Regions from separate parts of the Mesorhizobium sp. M0938 genome, predicted to be linked through region 3. Evidence: riboswitches for the same ligand, from Rfam matches in the RefSeq annotation. Region 3 holds a riboswitch; each other region holds the start of a gene.
The links. A riboswitch is a leader RNA that binds a small molecule or an ion and turns the genes downstream of it on or off. The one in region 3 is predicted to bind cobalamin.
Positions count from the first base shown of each region.

Region 1 (7,198 bases), on a different contig from region 3:
TAATCGTCCCAATGATTTGTCATGCAGGCTCGTCGGACCTAAGAAGGTCTGGCATCAACTGCTCATAACCGCTTAACGGAAGTGGTAAGGACGACAAGGGGGGACAACTGTGGCGCATGTCGTCGTCATAACACATGAGCACGACCGCTTCCTAGGCAAGCGCGATATCCTGCTGCGCAGGGATAGTCCCTATCTGCTTTTCGACGTTCTGGGAGAATTGAAAAGACGCGGCCATTCGGTTCGAATTCAGCAAGGTCTGTCGAAGACATACAGCGCCGACGTCGCGGTTCTGCATGTCGATGCGACGATAACGCCCGCAGACTATCTCGACTATGCACGGAGTTTCCCGTTCTGCCTCAATGTCGGGGCGGCTGACATATCCAAACGACGGATCAGCGGAGCGTTGGTGAACCAGGGAGACGTTTGGCAAGGGCCGGTCATCGTCAAAAGCAATCTCAACAATCAAGGCATTCCGGAGACTCTCCTCAATCGGCGAGCGCGGCGCGCGAGGAAACCACCGCCACTTCCTGATATGCCAGTCCTGCAGCCCTATGAGGTCTACGGATCTCTCGGGGATGTTCCGGATGGCGTCTTCGAACGCGACGATCTGGTCGTGGACAAGTTCATTCCGGAGAAAGAACCCGATGGTTTCGCGGCGCGGTTCTGGGTGTTTTGCGGAGAGAGCGAACGCTGCACCCGCTACGTCTCGCCAAACGCGCTGGTCAAGGCGTCCGAAACGATCCGTCGCGAGCCTGTCCCCGTTCCCGACGAACTGCGTGCTTTGAGACACGAACTCGGTTTCGACTATGGCAAGTTCGATTTCGTCATGCATGAGGGCAGGGCCGTACTCCTCGATGCGAACAAGACCCCGGGTCGCCCCAAAAACCTGGTGAAGATGTTCGCGGCCGGCGCTTCCTATCTCGCCGACGGCTTCGAAGGCCTCATCCGTCGGATCGGATAATGCGGTGGGCTTGGTCCAAACTAATACTTGACCAAGTCAACTAAATTATTGACTATGTCGGGCAGGAGGATGCCATGACGATTCATCAACCCGGCAAGGAGCGGATCGATGCGGTGCGGGGCTTCAACCGCTTCTACACCCGCCAGATCGGCCTGCTCGACGAAGGATGGCTGAAAAGCGCCTTCTCGCTGACCGAGGCTCGTGTGCTCTATGAACTGGCGCATCGCCACGGGCTGACCGCCACCGATCTTGCGCGCGATCTCGGTCTCGATGCCGGCTATCTCAGCCGGTTGCTGAAAAAGTTTCAGGAGCGCGGCCTTGTGGAGCGCGCTGCGACGGAAGCCGATGCGCGGCGCTCGTCGATCGCGCTGACGCCGGCGGGGAGGGCGGCCTTCGCGCCGCTGAACCAGGGTTCGCACGATCAGGTCGCGGCCTTGCTCGACCGGCTCCCGGATCCGGAGCAGGACAGGCTGGTCAAGGCGATGCAGACGGTGCAGCGCCTGCTGGGCGACAGTGCCGAGCCCAAGGTCCCCTACATGCTGCGGCCTTTGCAGGTCGGCGACATCGGCTGGATCATCCATCGCCAGGGCCTGCTCTACGCGCAGGAATATGGCTGGGACGAAACCTATGAGGCGCTGGTCGCCGAAATCCTCGGCGCCTTCGTCAAATCCTTCGATCCGAAATGGGAACGCAGCTGGATCGCCGAACGGGAGGGGGAAGTCGTTGGCTCGGTCTTTGTCGTGCGCCAGTCGGACACGGTGGCGAAGCTGCGCCTGCTCTACGTCGAGCCCTCGGCGCGCGGTCTCGGCATCGGCAAGCGACTGGTCGAGGAATGCATCGGCTTTGCCCGTGCTAAGGGATACAAGACGCTGACATTGTGGACCAACGACATTCTCGTCTCGGCGCGCCGCATCTATGAGGCGGCGGGCTTCAAGCTTGCCGAGGAAGAGCGCCACCATTCCTTCGGCAAGGATCTGGTCGGCCAGAACTGGAACCTGGAGCTGTAACGTCTCTCACCCCTTCACCGGTATCCAGATTTCCAGCCCGCCATTGCCGCTGCGCGGATCGAATTCGGGGCCGTAGCGCTCGAATTCGGGCGCATCGGCGATCTCGTGTCCGGACGCCGGCAGCCATTTGTTCCAGATCGTGTTGACCGTGCGGCGGATGGTCGAGATGTGGTCACGATGGGCGAACACGGCGTATTTCTGCGCCGGCACGCGTACGCGCGAAAACTCCTTCGGCAGGTCCGAAAAATCGGACACCTCGACACCGGCGATGTAGTCGAAATTGCCGGCGTCGTCGCCATTGACGCAGACGCCATAGGCGACGTCGCCGACCTCGCCCGGAATGTTGCCGATATAGGGGCCGAACCGCTGCCATTGCATCGGGATGCCGGCGCTGGTTTCGCAGCTGTAGCGTTCGCTGAGACCGGCGATGAGGAACGGCCGGCTGGCCTCAAAACGCGGCGGCTCGAGATTGGTGAGGAAGGACTGGTCCATCAGGATCGGCTCCACGAGATCGAGGTTGTCTAGCGAGCCTTGCGCGCGCACCAGTTCCGGCGTGGTGCCGAATTGGTCGCGGAAGGCGCGGGTGAAGGCCTCATGCGAGGCATAGCCGGTGTCGAGAGCGAGCGAGAGGATGTCGGGTGCACCGGCGGCGAGCTTGCGCGCCGCTTCGGTCAGCCGGCGAGACCGCATGTAGCCCATCACCGAACGGCCGGTCGCCGCACCGAAAGCCCGCGTCACGTGAAAGCGCGACACCCCGCTGCTCTTGGCGACATCGTCGAGCGAGACGGATTCCGGCAGATGGCTTTCGACGAACCACAGCGCTTTCTCGGTAGGATTCATTTGGCTCCTTGCATGGGCCAGTCTTCACATTGGCAAAGTCTTCGCGTCGGCAGGTCATCGTGCCGTTTCCTGGAGCTCGCAGTTTGATCGAAATTGCGCACTGCGCAAATCGCGACGGCGGCCGGCAGTCGAAGGCGTCAGGCGAAAGAGCTTGACAGGAGCAAGCAACGTCTTTTAGGTAGTAACGTTATTACATAACGATGATCCATATGACTCCCTCTGACAAGACCCTAGCTCTCGTGGCTTTCCGAGCCCCGGAAATTTATTGCGCTGTGATTGGCGGGAAATTAGGGTGGGCGACTGATGGTCCCCGAGTCGAAAGGCGAGGGGTGAAAAGGGAACACGGTGAGATCTTCGGATCGAGGCCGTGGCTGCCCCCGCAACTGTAAGCGGTTAGCAAGATCCGAAATGCCACTGGCCGGCAAGGCTGGGAAGGCAGGATGGCGCAAAGACCCGCGAGCCAGGAGACCTGCCATCGGCTTGAGTTGACCGGACGGGGTGTGCCGGGAGGAGACGTGGACATCGGTCTTGTCGGCCGGTCGGTCCAGCTTCCTTCCGTCGCCATTGAGAAAGTGACGGTAAGTTGGACGCCTCCCAGCCTCTTCTTGAAGCGCGCGAACTGAGCGCGACGGCGGGTAGTCAGCGCCTGGTCAGCGCGGTGAGCCTTTCGGTGGCGGCGGGCGACCGCCTCGCCATCATCGGCCCCAACGGCGCCGGCAAGACGACGCTGTTGCGCATGCTATGCGGTACGCTGCGGCCAAGCGCGGGAGAGGTGAGATTTTCCGGACGCCGGCTGGAGACGTTTTCTGCCGCCGAGCGGGCGCTGCACATGGCTGTCGTCGGCCAGACCGATCAGCCTGATCCGCGGCTTGCCGTGATCGACTATGTCGAGCTTGGGCGCGTCCCGCATGCCGGTTTGCGACGAAGGAGCGAGCAACGCGACATCGTCGTCGAAGCGCTTCGCAGAACCGGCCTGCTGCCGCTGCTCGGCCGCACGATCGGCTCGCTGTCCGGTGGCGAGCGGCAACGCGCCCAATTGGCACGCGCCATCGCCCAGGAGCCTAAAATCCTGTTCCTCGACGAACCGACCAATCATCTCGATCCGCGCGCCCGCAGCGAACTTCTCGAACTCGTATCGCAGTTGGGCATGACCGTCGTGGCGGTGCTTCACGATCTGTCGCTGGTCACGCCATTTGCCACCAGGGTGGCGGTGATGAACGAGGCCCGACTGCAGGCACTCGCCGGTCCGCGCGAGGCGCTGACCAAGCAGTTGATCCGCGACATTTTCGGCGTCGACGTGCTTCGGCTGCGCCATCCCACCGAAGACCGCGAACTCACGGTCTTCGAAGTTCCAAACCGCGCCTCTTCCGATTTAACCAAGGAGCAACATCCGTGAAACGCCTCGCACTGTCTTCTGCTTCCCTCCTGCTTGCCCAGACCGCCTTGGCTTTTCCGGTAACTGTCGACAGCTGCGGCACGCCGCTGACCTTCGATGCCGCGCCGAAGCGCGCCGTCATCCAGGATCTGAACATGGCCGAGATGGCCTTCGCGCTGGGGCTGCAACCGTCGATCGTCGGCCTGACCGGCATCACCGGATGGTACAAGGTCGGTCCGGAATTCAAGGCCGAGCAGGGCGCGATCCCGGAACTCGCGCCGAAATACCCGACGCTCGAAAACCTCGTCGCCGTCGAGCCTGATTTCTTCTTCGCCGGCTGGTACTACGGCATGAAGCCGGGCGGCGAGGTGACGCCCGATACGCTGGCGCCGCACGGTATCAAGACGTTGGTGCTGACGGAAAGCTGCGTCCACCTCGACAGCAACCGCCCCGCCGCCTCGATGGACCTGCTCTATGGCGACGTCGAGAAGCTGGGCAAGATTTTTGGCAAGGAGGCCAAGGCGAAAAAACTTGTTTCGGACTGGAAAGCGCAACTCGCCGATATCACGGCAAAGGTCGGCGACAGCAAGGGAACGCGGGTGTTTCTTTACGACTCCGGCGAAGACAAACCCTTCACATCAGGCAAGTTCGCGATCCCCAGCGCCATGATCGCCGCCGCCGGCGGCGACAACGTCATGGCCGACATGCAGACGAGCTGGGGCAACACGGATTGGGAAACGGTCGCCTCCCGCAATCCGCAGTTCCTGGTCCTGCTCGATTACCAGGACGGCGGCGGCTACCGCAAACTGCTCGATTTCCTCAGAGCCCATCCGGCGATGAAGGAGACCGATGCGGTCAAGAATGAACGCTTCGTCGCGCTGCGCTATGCCGAACTGACGCCCGGGCCGGCGAATATCGAGGCGATCGGCAAGATCGCCAAGGCGATGCACCCGGAAGCTTTTTGAGCTTGCGCCACCGGGCGTTCGAATTGGCCATGGCAGCAGGAGCAGCAGCGATGGCTGCTCTTGCTCTGCTGTCTATCGCTTATGGATCGACTGTCATAGCGCTGACGGACGTGGTTGCTGCGCTGGCGCATGCGGCCGAACTGGGCGGAGACATCGTGTCCGGTCCGATCGCCAAGATCGTCGTCGATCTCAGGCTGCCGCGCACGATCATGGCCATCTGTGTCGGCGCCGGGCTGGGCGTCATCGGTGCGCTGCTGCAGACGGTAACGCGCAACGACCTTGCCGACCCATTCCTGTTCGGCCTGTCTTCCGGTGCTGCGGCCGGTGCAGTTTCCGTCATCACCATTTTTGGCGACCATTTCGGTATCTGGACGCTGCCGGTCGCCGCCTTCACCGGCGGCATATTGGCCGCCGGCATCGTGCTTGTGCTGGTTTCCAGGGTGAGAGGTCAAGGCCCCGAACGGCTGATACTGGCCGGCCTTGCCGTCTCGTTCATGTTCACCGCCTTGACCAATTATCTCGTCTTTGCCGGGGACCAGCGCGCCGCGCACTCGGTGCTGTTCTGGACGATGGGCGGGCTCGGATTGGCGCGATGGGACAATGTCGGGCTGGCTGCTCTGGGCGCAGGCACCATCCTTGCCTATGCGCTGTGGAACCACCGCCGGCTCGACGCTTTCTTGGCCGGCGAAAATGCCGCCGAAACCCTCGGCGTCCCGGTTGCGCGGATGCGCAGGACGACATTTCTCGTCGCCGCTTTCTCGACGGCGATCCTAGTCTCGGTCGCCGGCGTCATAGGTTTCGTCGGCCTGATGATCCCGCATCTGTCCAGGACCCTGGCCGGCCCGTTGCACCTGCGCCTGATTGCAAGCTGCGCCCTGTTCGGAGCTGTGCTGTTGCTGGCAAGCGACCTTCTGGCGCGCACGCTGCTGCCGCCGCAGGAACTGCCGATCGGCATCATCACCAGTTCGGTTGGTGCTTTCTTCGTCGCCACGATGCTCATTCGCAATCGTTCGGCATGACTGTCATGCAAGTTTGCCGCCTTCTGGCACAATGCGGCTCCTTGAATGATGAGCACGCTTATAATATATGCCGCTTATGGTTTCCGACGGCATCGACAGATTGGGCTTTTTGATCCACGACGTGCAGCGCCTGATGCGCAAGCGTTTCGAGGCGAAGGCCAGCGGGCTCGGCCTTTCCTCGGCGCAATGGCGGCTTATGGTCCGCGTCGCCAAGGAAGAAGGCATCACGCAGGCGCGGCTCGCCGAACTCCTTGAGATCGAGCCGATCAGCGTATCGCGCCTGGTCGACCGGATGGAGGAGGGCGGCTGGATCGAGCGTCGTGCCGACGCTGCCGACCGCCGCGTCCGCATGATCTTTCCAACTGCCAAGGCGAGCGAGGCCTACGCAGAGGTCAAGAGCCTCGCTGGCGAAGTCTATGAAGAATCGCTGACCGGCGTGTCGCCGCAAGATCGCCGCGTCCTGATCAAGGCGTTGGAGACGATGGCCGAAAACCTGGCGGACGGCGACACGGCGTCCTGCGAAAAAGTCAAGAATACAGAAGGCGCAGCAGCATGAACGCGGTAGCCAAAGTAGATGAGAATGCAACCAAGCTGGAGATGGAAGCTCCCGCGCAGCCGGCAGCTCCGGCTACGGTCGCTCCGCAGCCAGCGCCGGTGGCGCCGAAGAAGAAGCGCCGTGCCGGCCGCTTCCTTTTGATGTTTGCGCTCCCCGTGGCGTTGATCGCCGGCGGCAGCTACGTCTGGGTGACCGGTGGCCGCTACCAGGAGACGGAAAACGCCAATCTGCAGCAGGCCAAGGTATCGATCGCCGCCGATACGGCGGGCCGCATCGTTCAGGTCGACATTTTCGACAACCAGTCCGTCAAGCAGGGCGATGTGCTGTTCGCCATCGATCCCGAGCCCTACCGGATCGCGCTGGCGCAGGCCGATGCGGCGGTGGCCGGCGCGCGCCTCAATGTCGAGCAGCTGCGTGCGGCCTACAGCCAGGCGATAGCGCAGGAGAAGTCCGACGCCAGCCAGATCGACTACGC
Region 1 covers NZ_JAMYNS010000007.1:104,809-112,006, forward strand. The annotation lists gene NKH73_RS14580 (class I SAM-dependent methyltransferase) at 1-23, opposite strand, end outside; gene NKH73_RS14585 (hypothetical protein) at 110-961, shown strand; gene NKH73_RS14590 (bifunctional helix-turn-helix transcriptional regulator/GNAT family N-acetyltransferase) at 1,036-1,968, shown strand; gene NKH73_RS14595 (GyrI-like domain-containing protein) at 1,975-2,808, opposite strand; cobalamin riboswitch at 3,096-3,299, shown strand; gene NKH73_RS14600 (ABC transporter ATP-binding protein) at 3,392-4,204, shown strand; gene NKH73_RS14605 (ABC transporter substrate-binding protein) at 4,201-5,148, shown strand; gene NKH73_RS14610 (FecCD family ABC transporter permease) at 5,199-6,167, shown strand; gene NKH73_RS14615 (MarR family winged helix-turn-helix transcriptional regulator) at 6,244-6,723, shown strand; gene NKH73_RS14620 (HlyD family secretion protein) at 6,720-7,198, shown strand, end outside.
Region 1: another riboswitch for cobalamin. It lies ahead of NKH73_RS14600 (ABC transporter ATP-binding protein); the one in region 3 lies ahead of NKH73_RS00710 (aromatic ring-hydroxylating oxygenase subunit alpha).

Region 2 (7,198 bases), on a different contig from region 3:
AAAAACGGAGAAGCTGCCCATCAACACGCCCTCATTGTTTTGCCTTCTCGTCGCCTGGCAGGACGTAATCCGTCCCTTCCCATGGCGAGAGAAAATCGAAATTGCGGAATTCCTGCTTCAATTCCACCGGCTCGTAGATGACCCGCTTGGCTTCGTCGTCATAACGCACCTCGACAAAGCCGGTCAGTGGGAAATCCTTGCGCAGCGGATGGCCCTCGAAGCCGTAATCGGTCAGAATCCGCCTGAGATCGGGATGGCCCGAGAACAGCACGCCATAGAGATCGTAGGTTTCGCGCTCGAACCAGTCGGCGCCGGGATAAACGCCGGTGATCGACGGCACCACGGTCTCCTCGTCGGCCTGGACCTTGATGCGGATGCGAATATTCTGCTTCGGCGACAGCAAATGATAGACGACGTCGAAGCGCTTGGCCCGCGACGGGTAATCGGCGCCGCACACGTCGATGATCGAGATGAACTGGCAGTTTTTATCGTCGCGCAGGAAGGTTACCACCTCGATCAGATCGTGCGGCTCGAGCGAGATGGTGAGTTCGCCATAGGCAAACACCGCATCGCTTATCCGGCCGCTCAGCTTCTCGCCGAGATAGGTCGAGAGTTCATTCAACGACAGGCTCATCATCCCGCTCACCGCTCGATCGTGCCGGTGCGGCGGATCTTCTTTTGTAACAGAAGGATGCCGTAAAGCAGCGCTTCGGCGCTCGGCGGACAGCCGGGCACATAGATGTCGACCGGCACGACGCGATCGCAGCCGCGCACCACCGAATAGGAATAGTGGTAGTAGCCGCCGCCATTGGCGCAGGAGCCCATCGAGATGACGTAGCGCGGCTCCGGCATCTGGTCGTAGACCTTGCGCAGCGCCGGCGCCATCTTGTTGGTCAGCGTGCCGGCGACGATCATGATGTCGGACTGGCGCGGCGACGCGCGCGGTGCGACGCCGAAGCGCTCGCTGTCATAGCGCGGCATCGAGGTATGGATCATCTCGACCGCGCAGCAGGCGAGGCCAAACGTCATGAACATCAGCGAGCCGCTGCGCGCCCAGGTGATCAGCGCCTCGGTCGAGGTGACGAGAAAGCCCTTGTCGGCCAACTCGTTGTTGATCTCGAGAAAGAAAGGGTCATTCGCCCCCACCGGCTTTCCGGTGCTGGGGTCGAGAATGCCCTTTGGCTTCGGCGCGACGAGCGTGCCGGAATTGTCGCTCAATCCCATTCCAGCGCTCCTTTCTTCCATTCATAGGCAAAGCCGATGGTCAGCACCGCCAGAAACACCATCATCGACCAGAAACCGAGCATGCCGATCTGGCTGAAAGACACGGCCCACGGAAACAGAAAGGCCACTTCCAGATCGAAGATGATGAACAGGATCGACACCAGGTAGAAGCGAATGTCGAACTTCATGCGGGCGTCGTCGAACGAGTTGAAACCGCACTCATAGGCGGAAAGCTTTTCCGGATCTGGGTTGCGGTAGGCCACCAGGAAGGGTGCGGCAAGCAGCGCCAGGCCGACAACCAGCGCCACGCCGATGAACAGGACGATGGGCAGGTACGAACTCAACAATGCGTTCATGCTGCAGCTTTCCGTTGGCGGCCAATCCACTCTGATTACAGCACCGGACCCACTTGCGGAAGCGTGACAGTTTAACCACTGAACCGTTTTAGGGGGCTCTATGCTGCAACGCGGCGAGGGTTAGCGCAGGGCTTTCGGCGAAGCAAGTCAAACCTTGTTCAAAACACGGTGCTGGACGGCATATCCGGATAAACTGGTCCGATCCGCTCCGGTTTGATTTCCTTCACTTTTTACTCCACTTTTCTCTCCTGACATATATCCCGCCAAAACCCTGCTAGCATGGCGCGGAATCATTGATCGCTCCTCGTTCGAAACACCCTCAGGGCCTCGCCTGCATGAAGGAAAAAATATCGCTCGCCGCAGCCCGGCGCATCGCGCTCGCCGCCCAGGGTTTCACCGACCCCCGGCCGAACGGCACGCCGGATCGCCGCCATCTGACCCGGGTGCTTGCCCGCACCGGCCTGTTGCAGATCGATTCCGTCAGCGCGGTGGTGCGCGCTCACTACATGCCGCTCTATTCCAGGCTTGGCCCCTACCCGCTGGCGCTGCTCGACAACGCCGCCGTGACGCGCAAGCGCACGGTCTTCGAATATTGGGCGCATGAAGCCTCCTTTCTGCCGGTCGAAACCTATCCGCTGATGCGCTGGCGCATGCAGCGGGCCGAGCGTGGCGAGGAAATGTACAATGGGCTGGCCAAGTGGGGCCGCGAACGCGCCGCCTATATTGAAGACATTTATCGCGAGGTCGTCGAACGCGGCCCGATCGCCGCATCCGCCCTCGAGGGTCAGAAAGGCTCGGGCGGCTGGTGGGGCTGGAGCGATGCCAAGCACGCTTTCGAATGGCTGTTCTGGGCCGGTCGCATCACCACGGCGTCGCGTCGTGGCTTCGAGCGGCTTTACGATCTGCCCGAACGGGTGCTGCCGCCGGCCGTGCTCGACCTGCCGGTGCCCTCTCCTGAGGATGCACATCGCGAATTGCTGCGCATTTCCGCCCGCGCCCACGGCGTCGCGACAGCGGGCGACCTGCGCGACTATTTCCGCCTCTCTCCCGCTGACATCAAGGGCCGGATCGAGGAACTGGTCGAGGTGGGCGACCTTTTGCCGGTGCGCGTCGAAGGCTGGGACAAGCCTGCCTATCTTCACAAGGACGCCCGTTTTCCGCGCAAGATCCAGGCGCGCGCGTTGCTCGCTCCGTTTGATCCCGTTGTCTTCGAGCGCACCCGAACGGAAAGGCTGTTCGACTTCCGCTATCGCATCGAAATCTACACCCCCGCCGAAAAGCGCCAATACGGCTATTATGTCCTGCCGTTCCTGCTTGGCGACAGGATAGTGGCGCGCGTCGACCTCAAGGCTGACCGCCCCGCCGGCGTGCTGCGTATCCATGCCGCCTATGCCGAGCCTGCCGCGCCGGCCGAAACAGCGGCCGCGCTGGTCGAGGAATTGAAGCAGATGCAGGGCTGGCTCGGCCTGGAACGGATTGAAGTCACGCCCGCAGGCGATCTGGGTCCGGCGTTGGCCGACATCATCGCGTCGTAGACACGCGTTGACACGACTGCCTGCACAAGCCTAAATCCGGTTCAGACGGTCTCCTCTCGGCAAAGGGAGGAGCCAAGAGGGAATGCGGTGCGAAATCTCGATTTCAAATCCGCGGCTGTCCCCGCAACTGTAAGCGACGAGCCAAGGCCGAAAACCACTGGGACGGTCCCGGGAAGGCGGCACCAAGGCGATGACCCGCGAGCCAGGAGACCTGCCGTCTAGGACATAAGAATCCGATCGCCTGGCGGGTTTTCCGGGCAAGGAGCCTGATTTGGAACGCGACAGCAGTTTTCCGGCTGAGACAGCGGACGTTTTGTCCGGCGATAGTGATGCCTTGGCCGGCGTCACCGTGATCGTCTGCGCCTCCTGCCGCGACGAGACCGGCTCCGACGGCCATCCCCGCGCCGGCGAATTGTTGGCCGAAGACACGCGCCGCGCTGCATCAGGCGAAAATATCCGTATCCGCACCGTCGAATGCCTCGGCAACTGCAAACGTCGGCTGAGCGCCGCGATCCTGCGCGACGGCTGCTGGAGCTATGTCTTCGGCGATCTGACCGCGACCAGCGGCGCCGATCTCGTCGCCGGCGCAAAGCTCTTCGCCACATCGACCGATGGCCTCATTCCGTGGCGCGGCCGCCCCGATTGCCTGAAGCGCGGCCTCGTCGCCCGCATCCCTCCCCTCGACCTTCTGAAGGATCCGATATGACCACTTCCGTCTCCCGCGTGCCCTGCACCGTCGTCACCGGCTTCCTCGGCGCCGGCAAGACGACGCTGATCCGCCATCTGCTCGAAAACGCCGGCGGCAAGCGGCTGGCCATCATCGTCAACGAGTTCGGCGACATCGGCATCGACGGCGAGATCCTGAAAGGCTGCGGCATCGACACCTGCCCCGAGGAAAACATCGTCGAGCTGGCAAACGGCTGCATCTGCTGCACCGTCGCAGACGACTTTGTCCCGGCGCTGGACCAGATCCTGTCTTTGACGCCGAAGGTCGACCATATCCTGATCGAAACCTCCGGGCTCGCTCTGCCCAAGCCGCTGGTCCAGGCCTTCCAGTGGCCGACGGTGAAGAGCCGGGTGACGGTCGATGGCGTCATCGCCGTGGTCGATGGACCGGCGCTGGCCGAAGGCCGCGTCGCCAACGACATGGATGCCCTGCAGGCACAGCGCGTGAAGGACCAGACGCTCGACCACGACGATCCGGTCGAGGAAGTGTTCGAGGACCAGCTCGCCTGCGCCGACCTGATCATATTGTCGAAGAGCGACCTGATGGACGCCGCTGGCTCGGCCCGTGCCAAGGCCATCATCGGCGAGCACGCCGCGCGCGCCGTCAAGATCGTGCCGACCTCGCAAGGGAAGGTCGATCCGTCTGTGCTGCTCGGCCTAGGCCTTGCCGTCGAGGACGACATCGAGAACCGCAAGACCCACCACGACGACGAGCTCGACCATGAGCATGACGACTTCGATTCCTTCGTCATCGACATTCCGTCGATCGCCAATCCCGATGAACTGGCTTTGCGCGTCGCCACGGCGGCGGAGGAACAAAACGTGCTGCGCGTCAAAGGTTTCGTCGAGGTCGGCGGCAAGCCGATGCGGCTCCTGCTGCAGGCCGTCGGTCCGCGCGTCAATCATTATTACGACCGCGCCTGGACCGCTGAAGACGACCGCCGCTCGCGCCTCGTCGTCATCGGCCTGAAAGGGCTGAACCGCCCGGCAATCGAGCGTATCCTCGCCGGCTGACCCCAGGCACGAGCCGCGATGCACATCCTCACCACAACATCCGCCTCGCTCGATGATCTCGCCGAGCCTGTCGATCTCAGGCAGACGCCTGCGGATGTCGTGGCGCTGTCCTTCACCGACAGCGATCTGGCCGGCCTGGCGGCGGCATGGAAGGCGGATGCGGCACGCCTGCCGTCGATGCGGCTGGCGGCTCTACGCGACCTGCGCCATCCCATGTCCGTCGACCTCTGGATCGACAGTGTCGCCCGGCACGCCAAGGTTATTTTGGTTCGTATCCTCGGCGGTTACGACTGGTGGCGCTATGGTTGCGACCAGCTTGCCGTTGTCGCACGAGATCGCGGTATCAAGCTGGCGCTCCTACCGGGCGAAAGTCACGACGAGGATTTGCGGCTGATCGAAGGCTCGACGCTGCCCCGCGAGGAGTTGGACGGCCTGCTCGGCTATTTTCGCGAGGGCGGCCCGGAGAATATGACGGCGCTGATGCGAAGACTGGCAAGTCTTGCCGGATCGGGTGTAGCGGTCGCTGAACCTGTCAGCGTGCCAAAAGCCGGCTACTATCAACCGGGACTGCGCGGCGTCCCCCTCCCCCTCGAGGGGAGGGTCCGGCCGCAGGCCGGGGGCGGGGTCGCCTCTGACGCGCGCCAACAGAAAAAAACGTCGAGCACTGCCGCAACGACCCCACCCGGCCCTGCGGGCCACCCTCCCCTCGAGGGGGAGGGAGACGCCGCGCCCATCATCCCGATCCTCTTCTACCGTTCGATGCTTCTTGCCGCAGATGCCGCGCCCATCGATGCATTGTTCGAGGCGCTCGGACAGCGCGGCATGGTCCCCGTCCCCATCTTCGTCTCCAGCTTGAAGGACCCGGCCTCGCTCGCCTTTGTCGAAACCGCGCTGTCAACGCTGAAGCCTGCCGCGATCATCACCGCCACGGCCTTCGCCTCCGGTGCCGAGCCCGGCGTCGAAACCCTCTTCGACCGCGCCGGCGTGCCGGTGTTCCAGGTCATCGTCGCGACAACCCGTCGTGACATCTGGCAGAATAATCAGCGCGGCCTCGCGCCTGCCGACCTTGCCATGCACGTCGTCCTGCCCGAGCTCGACGGCCGCATCCTTGCCGGCGCGATCTCCTTCAAGGGCGAGGTCGAAACCGATCCCGCTTTGGCCTTCCGCGCTTTCGCCAACCGGCGGGAGCCGGACCGCGTCGCGCAAGTGGCGAACCGTATCGAAGTCTTCATCCGCCTGCAGCGGACGCCGCGCGGACAGCGCAAGCTCGCCATCCTGATCCCCGACTATCCAAGCGCCCCCGGCCGCACCGGCTATGCCGTCGGCCTCGACGTGCCGTCGAGCGTGCTGGCGATGCTGCACGATCTGAGCGAACAGGGCTATGCCGTTGAAGGGATTCCGCAAACGCCGCGTGCATTGCTGGGCAGGCTGGAGCGCGGTGACGAGGGGATGAGGTTGGAGGACTATCTCGACTTCTTGGCGGGATTGCCTGCAGAAGCACGAAAGACCGTAGAGGCAGCTTGGGGTCAACCGGCAACCGATCCGGTAACGGCCGAATCTCAACGTCAACCCTCTACGTTGCCCCCCTCTGTCCTGCCGGACATCTCCCCCACTTGGGGGGAGATTGCCCCTTCGCCGACAGTCTCGCCCACGACGAACGTTGCAGAAAGAGACGGGACAGCAAAACTGCCGATCTCCCCCCAAGTGGGGGAGATGTCCGGCAGGACAGAGGGGGGCGCGACAGAACGCCAACCTTCGAGTCCAGCAAACAACAGGCATTTCCCCTTCCGCGCCGCCACCTTCGGCAACATCACCGTAGCCCTCGCCCCTGACCGCGGGCGCTCGGCCGATCGCCGCGCCGACTACCATGACCCGACATTACCGCCGCGGCATGCGCTGATCGCCTTCGGTCTCTGGCTGCGAAAGTCGCTCGGCGTCCATGCCCTCATCCATGTCGGCGCTCATGGCACGCTGGAATGGCTGCCCGGAAAAACCGTTGCACTCAGCGAAACCTGTTTTCCCGAGATCGTCACCGGTCCGTTGCCCGTCATCTATCCCTTCATCGTCTCCAACCCCGGCGAGGCCGCACAGGCCAAGCGGCGCATCGCCGCCATCACCCTCGGCCATTTACCGCCGCCGCTGACCGGCGCCGGGCTTGACGAGAACCAGCAGCAGCTTGAACGGCTGGTCGACGAATATGCCCAGGCCGACGGGCTCGACCGCCGCCGCCGCGACCGCCTGGCGAAGCTGATCGTCGAAACCGCGCAGAAGACCGGTCTCGCTTCCGAAGCTGGCGTTGCCAAAACCGACGCGCCCGACGAAGCGCTGCGCCGCATCGACGCC
Region 2 covers NZ_JAMYNS010000006.1:320,937-328,134, forward strand. The annotation lists gene NKH73_RS13420 (NADH-quinone oxidoreductase subunit C) at 32-634, opposite strand; gene NKH73_RS13425 (NuoB/complex I 20 kDa subunit family protein) at 643-1,224, opposite strand; gene NKH73_RS13430 (NADH-quinone oxidoreductase subunit A) at 1,215-1,580, opposite strand; gene NKH73_RS13435 (winged helix-turn-helix domain-containing protein) at 1,916-3,115, shown strand; cobalamin riboswitch at 3,145-3,348, shown strand; gene NKH73_RS13440 (DUF1636 family protein) at 3,387-3,821, shown strand; gene cobW (cobalamin biosynthesis protein CobW) at 3,818-4,855, shown strand; gene NKH73_RS13450 (cobaltochelatase subunit CobN) at 4,874-7,198, shown strand, end outside.
Region 2: another riboswitch for cobalamin. It lies ahead of NKH73_RS13440 (DUF1636 family protein); the one in region 3 lies ahead of NKH73_RS00710 (aromatic ring-hydroxylating oxygenase subunit alpha).

Region 3 (7,198 bases):
GCGTCCAAGTGGACGCACAAAGTACGCTCTAACACTTTGATCCTACGCATCGTGCTTTTCGAAAATCGATTCCGATTTTCGGGCCGATGCGCTAGCGGCCGAACAGGTTCCGGTCGCTGCCCTGCGGGGCGGACTTGTGTAAGTCGCCCGACGAATTGAGCAGCTTGTAGACCGGCGAAGCGGTGTTGCGTACCGAAGACGTCTGCGTGTTGTCGACGTTGACGGTCGCCTGCTCGTTGATGTCGGTCCCGCCAACCTTGTCGTTGTTGGCATAGGCGCTGCCGGCAACAAGCAAAAGTGCGGCGGCAGTGAGAGCAATCTTCTTCATTTTAATGTTCCTGGATTTTCATGTTCCACCAGAGCGGCGGGCAGATGCCGCCGCTCTGTTGAACTGAGTGTTAGTTGTTGCCGAAGCGGTCACGGTCACTGCTGTTGACGGGCTTCTCGTCAGCCGGAACCGGATTCTGCGCCAATGCCGAATTCTGAACCGAAGCCGTGTACGAGCTGTCGACCCCAACGGCCGGCTGGTTGGCGCCGTTAGATCCAAAGTTGTCGCTACCGGCAAAAGCGCTGCCGGAGATGGCCAAAATGGCGGCAGTGGCAAGAATGATCTTTTTCATTTCTAGTACTCCAGATTTGTGAGATCCCGAGCGGCAGACTTGGCCGCCGCCTGTCTGGGATCAGCTGTTAATTGTGGGATCAGCTGTTAATTGCCGAAACGGTCACGGTCGGCGCCCTGGACAACGGGCTTTTCAGCGTGAGCCGGCTTCTGAATGGAAGCCGTGTAAGAGCTGTCGACCGCAGCAGTCGGCTGGTTGGCGCCGTCGGACCCATAGCCGTCGGACCCATAATGGTCGCTGCCAGCAAAGGCACTGCCGGTGATGGCCAAAACGGCGACGGCAGCAAGAGCAATCTTTTTCATTGTTGATACTCCAGTATCTTAGTTTTCGGTCCGTCTAGCGGCGTGTCTTGAAAGGAATTCGCGTCGTTCGGACAGGCCCGATGTGGGAAGGCAATCCGGCAGATTCCAATCACGAAGTTGTTCCGTGTGGACCAAGAATCTGCACCTTGAAATTGTACCAGGTGCTTCTATCTGCATCGACTTTGGTTGTTCTTTCAATTACTTAAGCCAAATACACTATTCGCCCATTTGACGGATTGGCGGACCCGCGTTCACAGCGTCATGCACGCATTGTCAACAGAAACGAACCGTTCGGTTCGATTTTAGAAGTGGCTAATAGTCACTTTTGGAAACTGTTAACCTTCTTTGTCTCCGCCGCGGGTCGGATTCGATGCCACGACCGCCAGCAATGGCCGCCGAAAAATGGGGTTCCAGCCCTGCTATTGCCAACCTGCACGCTTCGCCGGCTGTGTCGCGCCGCATGGATACGATGTCGCTTTCATGCCGACAGTCGGCCGGCCGTCATGATTAGATCACACCATCTCAGGTGCCGCTTGGTGACGACGAAGCGGAGAATTGGGAAGCCGGTCAGAACCCGGCGCTGCCCCCGCAACGGTGGTGGAGTTCAAGTCGCAACGGGAGACCACTGGGCCACAAGCCTGGGAAGGTGTCGCGACCGCCCGCAAGGACACTCCAGAGCCCGGAAACCAGCCCGAGGTGTTGAACTCGACTGATCGCGGTGGGCGGTCAAGAGGTGGATAGAGCATGCCGGTCCTTCACCGGCCTGCAGCCGATCCTTCCTCCATCACCACCAGTTCAGTCCTTGGAGCGACGTGCGTTCACTTGGACGCACAAAGTACGCTCCAAGACTTTGAACCTGCGCATCGTGCTTTCCGAAAATCGATTCCGATTTTCGGGCCGATGCGACGAAAGCGAGGACAGGACATGGACGCGCGCAACGACATGCTGAGGCTCTTGCACGGCCGCAGGCAAGGCTACTCGCTCGAGCAGCCCTTCTACACCGATGCCGACTTCTTCAAACTCGACATGGAGCTGATCTGGTATCGCGACTGGCTGTTCATCGGCCATGATTGCGAACTGCCGAAGCCGGGCAGCTACATCACCGCCCAGATCGGCGATTATCCGGTTGTGCTGGTCCGCGACCAGCAAGGCAAGATCAATGCCTTCCACAACTCCTGCCGGCATCGCGGCAGCCGCGTCTGCAATGCTGACAAGGGCACGGCGGCGAAGCTCGTCTGCCCCTATCACCAATGGACGTATGAGTTGGACGGCCGGCTTCTGTTCGCCCGCCAGATGGCGGACGGTTTCGACAAAAGCCAGTTCGGCCTGAAGCCGGTCGCCTGCGAGAGCGTCGGCGGCTACATCTTCATCTGCCTGGCCAGGGAGCCCGCCGATTTCGCGCCGATGCGCGCCATGATCGAACCTTACCTGTTGCCGCACCGGCTGCGCGAGGCCAAGGTCGCCTTCGAATCGACCATCGTCGAGAAGGGCAACTGGAAGCTCGTCTGGGAAAACAACCGCGAGTGCTATCATTGCGCCGGCAACCATCCGGAACTGTGCAAGACATTCCCGGAAGCGCCGACCGTGACCGGCGTGCAGGGTGCCGACAGCGATCCGGAAATGCTGGCGCACTGGGCGAAATGCGAGGCGGCGGGCCTGCCGAGCAAGTTCCGCATCGATCCGGCCGGGCAGTATCGCGCCACCCGCGCGCCGCTGCTGCGCGACGCCGTCAGCTATACGATGACGGGAAGGCGCGCCGTGAAGAAGAACCTTTCCGACAGCGTTTCCACGGACCGTATCGGCTCGCTGCTGCTCTATCACTATCCGACGACCTGGAACCACATCCTCGGCGATCATGCGGTCACCTTCCGCGTGCTGCCGATCAGCGCCACGGAAACCGCCGTGACTACCAAATGGCTGGTCCATAAGGATGCGGTCGAAGGCGTCGATTACGACCTTGCCGAACTCACCCATGTGTGGACCGAGACCAACTACCAGGACCGCCGCATCGTCGAGGAAAACGCCTTCGGCATCCTGTCGCCGGCTTACGAGCCCGGCCCCTATTCGGAACTGCATGAGGGCGGCGTCATCCAGTTCGTCGAATGGTACGCCTCGTTCATCGAACCGCGCCTTGCCGAGGGCGGCCGGCCGGCGCTGCGCAGCGTCGCCTGAAGAGAAACGTGAAGAGATGAACGCAATGACGGATCTCGGGCTCTACCGCCATCTCGACGATATGGCGCCCTGGAACGACAGGCTCCAGGTTCTGGAAGTGATCGGCGTCAGCGACGAGGCGCCTGACGTGAAGACCTTCACCTTCCGCTCCGACAACCAGACCTGGTTCCGCTACAGACCGGGGCAGTTCGTGACGCTGGAACTGCCGACCACTGACGGCCCGCTGATGCGGACCTATACGCTGTCGTCCTCGCCGTCGCGGCCGTTCTCGATCGCGGTGACGGTGAAAGCCCAGGCCGGCAGCATCGGCACGCGCTGGATGTTCGACAACCTCAAGCCCGGCGTTCACGTGAAGGCCTATGGGCCGACGGGCGACTTTTCGCTGCACAGCCATCCCGCGGCCAAGTATCTGTTCATTTCGGCCGGCTCCGGCGTGACGCCGATGATGTCGATGCTGCGCTGGCTGAACGACTGCGCGCCATGGACCGATGTCGGCTTCGTCAACTGCGCGCGAAAGCCCGAGGAGATCATCTTCCGCAAGGAACTCGAACTGCTCGGCAGCCGCATGCCGGGCCTGACGCTCGGCTTCATGATCGAAGAGCGCTCCAGCCGCGAGGGCTGGTTCGGCCATATGGGCCGGATCGACGCGATCAGGCTGCCGCTTTTGGCGCCAGATTTTCGCGAGCGGGAAATCTTCTGCTGCGGCCCCGACCCGTTCATGCGCGCCGTGCGGCAGATGCTGGAGGCCGCTGGCTTCGACATGGCCAACTATCATCAGGAAAGCTTTGCGGCACCGGCAGTGGAGGAAATACCGGCCCCGTTTGGTTCGCCGGCAAAGGGTGGGCCGGCAGAGGGTGGGATCGAAGCCCCTGCCGAGGCCGCAACGCCGATCCGCTTTTCGCTTTCGGATGTCGATGCCGACTGCGTTGCCGGCCAGACCGTGCTGCAGACGGCGCGCGCTTCGGGCGTGCGCATCCCGGCGGCCTGCGAGTTCGGCCTGTGTGGAACCTGCAAGGTGAAAAAGGTCTCAGGCACAGTCGAGATGAGCCACAATGGCGGCATCCTCGATCACGAGATCGATGATGGCTTCATCCTTGCCTGCTGTTCGAAGCCGCTGTCGGCGTTGGAAATCGAGGCCTGAAAGGCAGGCGCCTAGAGCGCGTCGCGTCTGACCGGCATTATGCGACATGTCGTATCGCAAAACCGCTGCACATTTTGCGCGACATGCATTAGACCCCGTAGCGCTCGGTGCGGATGAGGCCTGCCGGAACGCCGGCATCGATCAGCGCCTGGGCGGCGGCCGATACGAAGGCATTCGAGCCGCAGACAAAGGCGAACCTTGGCGGCGCGGGCAGCCGCACCATCGATTGCTCTATCATCGCAACATCGATCCGCCGTGAATAGTCCGCCGGACGCCGGGCCGGCTCGCGCGTCAGTGTCAGCACCAGATCGAAGCCGTCCCGGCGATCGTGGAAATCGATCAGCTCGTCGCGAAAGATCACCTCGTCCCAGACCCGCGCGGAAAACACCAACGTCGCGGGCACCGCCGATTTCAGCGCGGCACGATGGCGGATCATCGCCATCAGCGGCACCACGCCCGACCCGCCGCCGACCAGCAGAAGCGGGCCGCCGTCGCCGTCGGACCAGACGAAGTGGCCGCCGAGCGGGCCGCGCAACTCGACCTCGTCGCCGACCGCAGCCACCTCGTGGAAGAAGGGCGAGACCTCGCCGTCGTCGAGCCTTTCGATCGCCAGCTCGATCGTCTCGCCGGCTTCCGGCGCCGAGGCGATGGAGTAGGAGCGGCGCGCCTGATAGCCGTCCGGCGCCGTCAGCCTGACATCGACATGCTGCCCGGCACGATAGGCGAAGGGCCGCGAAGGCTGGAGGAAAAAGCTGGTGACGCGCGGCGTGCGCTTTTCGATGCGCCTGATGGTGACCGTCTGCCAGGGCGACTGCGCTGCCGGCCCGTCGCTCATGGATCGCCCGTATAGCGCTGCTCGCGCCACGGGTCGCCATAGATGTGATAGCCGCGCAACTCCCAGAAGCCAGGCTCGTCGCGCTCGGTGAACTGCAGCCCGTTCAGCCATTTGGCCGATTTCCAGAAATAGAGATGCGGAACCAGCAGCCGCGCCGGGCCGCCATGGTCCGGCGTGATCGGCTTGCCTTCATAAAGCAGCGCCACCATCGCCTTGCCGGCGGTGAGGTCCTTCGTCGGCACGTTTGTGGTGTAGCCGTCGAACGACAGCGCCAGCGTGAAGGGGCTCGGCGGCTCGACGCCGGCATCCGCCAGAATATCGTCGACCAGCACACCCTGCCAGGCCGTGTCGAACTTGGTCCAAGCGGTGACGCAATGGATGTCGCGCGTCATCTTGGTCAAGGGCAGCGCGTTGAACTCCGTCCAATTCCACTTCTTGATCGGCCGCGGCCCGTGCTTGAGCGTGAACGACCACTCCTCGGTGCGCACACGCGGCGTCGGCCCGGCCGACAGCACCGGAAATCCTTGCTCGAGATACTGCCCCGGCGGAATGCGCGCATCCGTATCCGTCGGGGGCTTTCGTCCTGAAGAGAAGCCGCGGGTGACCATCGAGACAATCCGTTTGCTTGAGGCCGTTTACCGGCCATCACCAGTCTTCTCGAAGATGCCCTGGCGGGCAACCATAATTTTGGCCGCAACCTCGCGACTGGTGGTGAAGGCCTAACACTTGGTACCCGCAATGACCGGCACGATCCGACCCTTTATTGTCCCTCACAGGCCTGTTCGGGAACGGCGGCTTTGTATGGAGAAACCCGCCGTCACCTGCCGTTGTCCAGATTTGCCCCACTCAGAACGGAATCCGGGATGGCTCGCGTTTCCATAACCGGGTGAGGGAAGCACTTTATCCCCTGGCTGTCGCCAGATTGGCGCTGAGCTCGAAGGCGAGTTCCGATCCATCGCTGTATGGCTGCAGCGCGGGCGCACTCTCGCTCACGATCTCGTCCGCGACGCGCTTGCGTTCCTGATCGCCCATGCCTTTGCCAGCTGCACTCATGCCGACCAGCGCCTTCGTATTCAATCGCAGGAAGGGTGCGCCGTCCTTGAAACGGATGGTGCGCGATATCGTCCTTGAACGGATTCCGTGGAAGCCGGCGTCCCGGAGCAGCACCTCAAGCGCGGCTGCGTCTCCAAAGCTGTACCGCTGATCGGCGATGGCGCCAAGATGGCGCTCCGCGATGCGGCGCAGCTCGCGAAAGAACTGTATTTCATCGTCAGAACGCCACGTGGCCACCGCCAGCCTGCCACCCTTCGCCAGCGCCCGCCGCATCTGCGCCGCCGCCGCGGGCTTGTCAGGAAAAAACTGCAATCCCTGCTGGCAGACGACGACGTCGAACTGCTCTCCATCGCGAAGGGGCAGTTCACTAGCGTTGCCTTCGCGCCAGCCAATAGCTGGTTCTACGGCGCGCGCCACGGCAAGCATGTCCGGGCTGATATCGACGCCGACTATATATCCGGCGCCACCGAGCCGCTCCTTTGCGACGCGTGCGACTATCCCTGTTCCACAAGCGATATCGAGGACACGATCGCCGGGAGACAATTCCAGCTCATCGAGAGTCATTTCCGCCCACGGCCGAAAGAGAGCGTCCACGAGCCACCGCTCGTACATCTCCGGGAACGTTGCTTGGTTCATTGCGTAATCGGGAAGGGTCATGATTATCCTCCACGACGTGCCTCCCTGTCATTATGTGGAGACAGGGCGAACGCCCGTTTCGTCAGCATACTGGTCATTCTGGCACCGAAGCCCGTAGGGCGATAATCCACCCTGAGCTGCCCTACACGTCGGGTACCAAGCGTCAGCCTTTCATCACTAGCTTGCTCTCAGCCTGGCAAGCTTGCCAACCACCCGAAGCGATTGGCAAGCTCGAGAAAGCGCCGCTTCAGCCCTTGGCGAGGGGCACGGCGACGAACATCTGCGCGTCGCCGCGTTCGACGAGCAGCAACACGGACTTCTTGCCAGTCTTTCCGGCCTGGGCGATCGCCTGGTCAGCCTGTCTGGCGTCACGCACCGGCGCCTGGTTGACGGCGACGATGATGTCGCCCGGCTGGATACCGGAAGCCGAGGCCGCCTT
Region 3 covers NZ_JAMYNS010000001.1:157,794-164,991, forward strand. The annotation lists gene NKH73_RS00695 (DUF680 domain-containing protein) at 92-328, opposite strand; gene NKH73_RS00700 (DUF680 domain-containing protein) at 399-620, opposite strand; gene NKH73_RS00705 (DUF680 domain-containing protein) at 707-922, opposite strand; cobalamin riboswitch at 1,430-1,631, shown strand; gene NKH73_RS00710 (aromatic ring-hydroxylating oxygenase subunit alpha) at 1,847-3,094, shown strand; gene NKH73_RS00715 (FAD-binding oxidoreductase) at 3,120-4,235, shown strand; gene NKH73_RS00720 (FAD-binding oxidoreductase) at 4,324-5,070, opposite strand; gene NKH73_RS00725 (molybdopterin-dependent oxidoreductase) at 5,067-5,678, opposite strand; gene NKH73_RS00730 (class I SAM-dependent methyltransferase) at 5,971-6,780, opposite strand; gene NKH73_RS00735 (DegQ family serine endoprotease) at 7,007-7,198, opposite strand, start outside.

Region 4 (7,198 bases), on a different contig from region 3:
ACCGGCCCCGTTCGACAGCTTCCTGAATGGTGATGAGCTTGCCATGACTTCCGAACAGAAACAGGGCCTGGCGCTTTTCATGGACAAAGGCTGCTCGTCCTGCCATGCCGGCATCAACGTTGGTGGGCAAGCCTATTTCCCCTTTGGCCTCGTGGAACAGCCCAGCGCCGAGGTCCTGCCGGACAAAGACAAGGGCCGATTCGCGGTCACCAATGCAGCCGATGACTACTATGTTTTCCGCGTGGCGCCGCTGCGCAACGTTGCACTCACCGCGCCATACTTTCATTCGGGCAAGGTTTGGGATCTGAAACAGGCCGTCGCTATTATGGGGACCACCCAGCTTGGCGTAGTACTGGCGGACGAAGAAGTTGATCTGCTTGTTGCCTTCCTCAACTCGCTGACCGGAGAGGCACCCGAGGTCACCTATCCCATCTTACCCTCCGAAACGGCGACAACGCCCCGGCCTGTAACGCAGATCTTAGGAAAATAAGGGCCAACTGGCTGCGGACGTCGCAATCGAAAATGATTGCGGCTTTTACTTGGGCCACACGAATTGCCACGTCCATCTCCGAATTGGCGGGACACGCTAGCAATACCCGAAACCTGCAACCTCGCCCGTAGTCTGCGCAAATCAACTGGGGAAGCGGACAGACGCGCAGCATCATATATTGTCGCCGCCTGAGCGAACATGCCAAGCAGTCTACTTTGAGAAACGACGTGTGTACGATTTGTTCGAGGCGCGGGGCCTGTATGTTCCCAAGGACCAATACTATAGCGTGGTGTCACATTTATATTTCTGCGGGATGAGGACACGTGCCGAAGGAAAATTGCACATTTTCGCCGTGTGGATTATTTTCAAGAGTGTGATCGGTTTGGCATATTCCCGGCCGACATCCGCCACCGGCAACTCCCCACACGGTGAGGAAGAGAAGCCTTACGCCTGCACTTTCTGCCGGAGCGCGCGTGCTGCAGCGACCATGTTCATGAGGGCAGGGCGGACCTCCTCCCATTTGCGTGTTTTGAGGCCACAGTCCGGGTTTATCCACAGTTGGCCGTCGGACAGTCGCTCGCGGGCAAGCATGACTAAGTCCGAAATCTCGCCGACTTCCGGGACGCGTGGTGAGTGAATATCATAGACGCCGGGACCGATTTCGTTCGGATATTTGGAGCTCGTGAAGGCGTCCAACAGTTCCATCTTCGAGCGCGACGTCTCAATCGAAATGACATCCGCATCCATTCCAGCGATCGCGTGAATGATCTCGTTGAACTCCGAATAGCACATGTGGGTATGAATTTGAGTCGCGTCCTTTACACCCGTTGAAGCGATCCGGAAACATTCGACAGCCCAGTCGAGATAGACTTTCCAGTCAGATTGGCGCAGTGGCAATCCTTCGCGAAACGCGGCCTCATCGATCTGGATCATCCTTGCGCCGGATCTTTCGAGATCCGTCACTTCGTCGCGGATGGCGAGCGCGATCTGGCGGCAGGCTTCGGAGCGGGGTACGTCGTCGCGAACAAAAGACCAGTTGAGAATGGTGACTGGGCCTGTGAGCATTCCCTTCACGGGCTTTTCCGTAAGCGACTGGGCGAATTGCCACCAGCGCACTGTCATCGGATTGCGCCTCGATACGTCGCCGAAAATGATGGGGGGACGCACGTAGCGCGACCCATAGCTTTGTACCCAGGCATGCTGGGTGAGCGCGAAGCCGGACAACTGCTCGCCGAAATGCTGTACCATGTCGTTTCGCTCGAACTCACCGTGCACCAGCACGTCCAGCCCGATCTCTTCCTGCCAGCGAATTGCAGCCTCGATCTCCTTCTTCAGGAACGTCTCATAGTCGACATAGCTCAGCTGGCCCTTCGCATGAGCGGCCCGCGCCTTGCGTACCTGCGGCGTCTGCGGGAAGGACCCGATGGTCGTCGTCGGGAACGGCGGCAGCCCGAGTGAGCCGGCTTGGACTCTGGAGCGCTCGCCAAAAGCGCTCTCTCGTCGCTTCGCGCTGTCCTCAATGCTAGCGATCCGCCCCTGAACAAGCGGGTCATGGATCCTCGTGGATGTCACGCGCGTGGCGGCAGCCTCGGCAGACGCTTTCAACGCGCCTGCCACCGCATCCCTGCCTTGGGACAGGGCCCGGGCCAGCAAGACCAACTCGTCGGTCTTCTGGGCCGCGAAGGCGAGCCACGACCTGATGTCGGCGTCGAGTTCCGTCTCCATGCGCAGATCAATCGGCACATGCAGCATCGAGCAAGAAGGCGCGATCTCGACGCGGTCCAAGGGCCAGCCGGCGACGATCGGTTTGATGCGGTCGAGAATGGCGGGCAGGTTCGCACGCCAGACGTTGCGGCCATCGATCAAGCCAAGCGAGAGCACCAGATCCTTCGGAGCGAGCCGACCCACCGTTTCCAGCTGCTCGGGAGCGCGCACGAGATCAATATGCAGCCCGGCCAGGGGCAGAGAAACCGCGGTTTCGAGATTGTCTCCCAGCGACCCGAAATACGTAGCCAGCATGATCTTCAGCTCGGGCGCGGCTTTCGACAGCTGGCCATAGGCGAATTCGAACGCAGCTCGTTCGTTCGGGTTCAGATCGAGGACAAGCGCTGGCTCATCGATCTGCACCCAGTCGGCTCCCGACAGCTTCAGCTTCTGCAGGACTTGCTCGTAAACGGGCAGCAGCCGCGGTAGGAGCGCGATGGGACCGAACCCCTCGGCAGGCGATTTCGCCAGCTTGAGGAAGGTGATGGGTCCAAGGATGACTGGGCGTGTGTGAATGCCGAGAGCTTTAGCCTCGAGGAAGTGATCGACCGGCTTCGATGACGAGAGGGCGAACGTCTGATCATCATCGAGTTCCGGCACAATGTAGTGGTAGTTGGTGTCAAACCACTTGGTCATTTCCATCGCGGTTACACCAGGTCCATGAGCCTCCTCCTGGTGACCAGCGTGTCCACAATCCTCCGTCTGACCCTGGTTGCCGCGCGCCATTGCGAAGCAGATGTCAAGTGGGACCTCGCCGCTATTCCAGCCGTAACGGGATGGAACGGCCCCGACCATGGCTGCGGTGTCGAGCACATGGTCGTAAAGCGAGAAGTCGTTCGACGGGATTTTCGACACGCCGCGATCGCGCTGCTCTTCCCAGCTAGCGGCACGGAGCGCCTTCGACGTCGTGAGAAGGTCGCCAGCGGACGATGTTCCGGACCAGTAGCTTTCAAGCGCGAATTTCAGTTCTCGCCGACGACCGAAGCGCGGCACGCCGAGCGTTGCTACAGGAATTTCCTGAGAGTCAGTCATGTCATACCCCGATGGTTGGGGCGCCGATGACAAGGAAGGCGCTAGCAGGCCGGCACGAACGCCGGCTTGCAGCGGCCACCGAGACACCCCGCCCGTGGACGTAATTCGCCGTGGCAGGTCTCCTGGCTCGCGGGGTCATAGCCTCTACCCGTCTTCCTGAGGGTATTTGCCTCAGTGACATGAGTGGGGTTGGCTCGCCGCTAACAGTTGCGGGGGCAGCGCCGGCATTGCACCGGCTTCCCTCTTAGCTCCGCTGCGGCAGCGCCGCACGCGAGAACCACGACACGCAGATAATCACAGCAGTCCGCTCTTTTGTCAATGACGCATAACGAAATGTTTATGTCGTTATGTGATTTCGCTTTTACGCTTGTCTAACATTGTGAAATATTCAGTCGCCCATTGGCGGCGCTGCTCCGCTGCCACCATTGTCCAACTAATGGATCCCTGTCGGGCTGCGACATCCCTCGCAGGTCGCCGATGAAGGATTTCGGACAAGACTTCAAGCGCGTGACAACGTCATTAGAATGCAGAAGATCGCATTGGTGGCGATGTTTAACGATGCGGCCGCAAGCCGTGCGTGCGTGGTAGAAGCGGTTTTCTCGGAGTGAGCGCCAAACCGCGGGAATTGGCACGCCAGTCGTCATCACGGGTGACTAGGCAATCGTGATGACTCCGCTCGGCGGCAAGAGACCACACTGACCGAGCCTGGCTCAAGGGTCTGATGCAAAGCCCGACTGTGGTCCCGATAAGCCGCTTAAGCCGCATTCAGGCGGTCAGTATAAGTATCTCTCTCTCCAAGCGCTCGGCATTGAGGGATGCGCAAACGCAGGCAAAGCTCGCGTGCTTCATATTCTGCATCATACGATCGGCAGGACCCAGTTTTTATCCAGTGCACGCGTCAGCGCGGTGTGCAATTCTGGCTCGGTCCGATACGAAGGCATTTGGGCCTCGCTGATCCAGCCCAAGCCAACATAGTGGAAGTGATCCGCAGGGACCGTAACCCGGCTGCTGTCCAGTTGCCGAACGAAGTCCGCTGACCAATGGTGGATCGTATACGCTTCAAGTTTGTCCATCATCCTCCGCCAGCGTTGGATGCGTTCTTCGCGCGGCATGCTGGCCGCTCTTGAGATCGCGGTAGCTATCTCGTCGGAGAGCCTCGGATTTACCAGCAGGGCGTCCTCGGCGAAGTCTTCGGCCGCGCCGGCAAACTTCGATAACACCAGAACGCCAGGGTCGCTCGGATCTTGTGCAGCAATGTATTCTTTCGCCACAAGATTCATGCCATCGCGCAACGGCGTCACAACGCAAACACGCGCGGCTCTGTAAAGACCCGCTATCTCAGCTTGGGTGAACGACCTGTTCTCATAGATAATCGGCATCCACTCGTCCGTGCCATGCCGGTTGTTGACTTGATTGACGAGTCTTTCGACGTCGCGCCGATATTCGCTGTACGCTTGGATGTCGCCACGTGAGGGAGTTGCGATTTGCAAGAGCGAGACACGTTGCGGCTCGACTGCCAGCAGATCGAAAGCTTTAATCCGATTGTCGATGCCCTTGGTGTAGTCGAGCCGATCGACGCCGATAACTAGCTTTGCTCCGCCAAGTTTCAACTGCGAAATGTAGGCTTTCTGCGCCTCAAGCGAATCTGCGGCACACTGTTCGAATTGCTTCGGATCGATACCTATAGGAAAATTTTGGCATTGCGTCTGGCCATGGTCCGAGAAAACGACCCCGTTCTTGCTCTCCAGCCCCAAATGAGATTGGACACAGGCGAGGAAATTGCTCACATCACGGTCGGTCTGGAAACCGAGCAGATCATACTCGAGCATACATGTCATTAGCTCGCCAGAATTGGGCACGCGCTCCATCATGTCAGACTCGGGCCATGGCGTATGCAGGAAATGGCCGATCGGCCGGTCAATGCCGAGTCTGTGCAAATCAGCGCCGAGCGGCAGGAAATGGTAGTCATGAACCCAGTAGACTGCGTTATCTCCCAATTCGGACACCGCGCGCGCCATGAAGGCATTGACGTCGCGATAACTTTTATAATCCTCTTCCGAGCCTGAGATCCGGTCCGGCAGCGAGTGGAGCGCCGGCCACAATATTGAATTTGCAAAACCTTGATAGTACCGAGAATAGTCCGCTGCCGGCCCATCGAGCCACCCGATTTGACCTTTGCCACGCTGCACGAGGGGCACCTGTTGCTTATCCCCGTCGCCCAGATGCTCGGAAAAACCTACCCAGACCGCGCCGGAACGCTCCACGACGCACTCCAGGGCCGCCGAAAGCCCGCCTGTCTTGGGCTGATCAGAATTGACAGTCGCACCGCGGTTGGAAATTGCGATAAGACTCCTATGTGGCTGCTGGGCCGCCGTGTTGAAGCGCTGGTCTGCGGCTGAGACAACAGGACGGGACGGGCCAACTTCGGCTTGTTGTTCTCGCTCCTGTAGCAAGTCTCTCAGGGGTTGTTCAAAAGCGATTAGTTCGTGAACAGCCCCAGTTTGCCATGTGAGGTTCCGGCGCGGCGAGTTGGCGTTGTTCAATGCGTCCATTTCATGCCTCCGTTGAATATTCCCCATGATGGAGCAACTGGCATTCCCAGATTGGCACACCCCCTGCTGACGAGGATCTGACGAGCGTCAGAGCAAATGGCGACCGATTGTCGCGTTTCGGCTTCGGCGCCCTCAAGAACCGGCTTATCGCGAAAATAGCTGGCGACCCGATCGAGCGGACCGTGCTTGCGGTAATTGTTGGATTGTTCGGATAAGAGATACACCCAGTAGATGCCAGCACCTGTTGAAATGAACTGAAATTATGTCGCTGCCGCCAAGGCTGCCGGGCCCCGTGATGCGATCCTGCGTCTGTCGAAGAGTTTTGACACGGAGATCGGAGAGGGCGGGATAGTCCCTTTCCGCCCGTCAGGGCCCGTTTTTGAATCCCTTCCTCGTTGCCCTCGACGATCCCAAAATCGTGGACGCCAGACCGCGATGTGAATACCAGCCAGGCGAGCACTTCCTGACATCCGCGAATGCCGGGCTCCACATCCGGCGCCTCGTCGAGATTGACGAAGATGAAGCCCTGCTGCCAATTCCGCTGGTCCCATACCAATGGCGAACCAGTCTGCCCGCATTCGGCATCGTGGGACGTGATCGCAAGTCAAGTGCTCCGACGGACGCCGCGAGTTCTCCGTTACCTCAGGAACCTTACTGGCCTTCCCCAAGCTGAGCTTCTGGAAAATGCCGGTGGCGATCTCGATGACGGTGAATGCCATCAAGGCAAGCCCGCCTTGCACCGCTCTTCCAGCGAGCTTCACGGCAGCAGAATCGGTCAGTTCTCCGAAGCGAATGGCTGTCGCTATCAGCGAGCTTTGACACAGTTCCGCCACTGCGATGATCGCGTCAGTAGGGCGGCTGGTTAGTTGCCCGCGCATCTACAGCAACCCAGCCCGTTCCGCCTCGCGGCGCAAATTCTGCCTTGGCCTTGGGCCGATCTGCTGGATCACCAGGCCGGCCGCCAGCGAGCCAAGGTCGCCGCAGGTCTTGAGGTCGCGACCTTGCGTGTAGCCATGCAGGAAGCCGGCGGCATAGAGATCGCCGGCGCCCGTCGTGTCGACCAGTTCCTTGATGGCGGTCGCCTTGATCACCACGGTCTCGTCGCCGCGCACGATCACCGAGCCTTTTTCCGAGCGGGTCACGGCGGCGATCCGGCAATCCTTGCGGATCTGGGCCAGCGCCTCGTCGAACGACGATGTCTGGTAGAGCGACTTGATCTCGTGGCTGTTGGCAAAGACGATATCGACCGTGCCCGAACGCATCAGGTCGAGGAATTCGTCGCGGTAGCGGTCGACGCAAAACGAATCCGACAGTGTCATGGAGACTTCGCGGCCTGCCGCGTGCGCCAGCTTCGCCGTCT
Region 4 covers NZ_JAMYNS010000033.1:11,423-18,620, reverse strand. The annotation lists gene NKH73_RS31430 (cytochrome-c peroxidase) at 1-490, shown strand, start outside; gene metE (5-methyltetrahydropteroyltriglutamate--homocysteine S-methyltransferase) at 935-3,286, opposite strand; cobalamin riboswitch at 3,382-3,583, opposite strand; gene NKH73_RS31420 (alpha,alpha-trehalose-phosphate synthase (UDP-forming)) at 4,144-5,838, opposite strand; gene NKH73_RS31415 (adenosine kinase) at 6,717-7,198, opposite strand, start outside.
Region 4: another riboswitch for cobalamin. It lies ahead of metE (5-methyltetrahydropteroyltriglutamate--homocysteine S-methyltransferase); the one in region 3 lies ahead of NKH73_RS00710 (aromatic ring-hydroxylating oxygenase subunit alpha).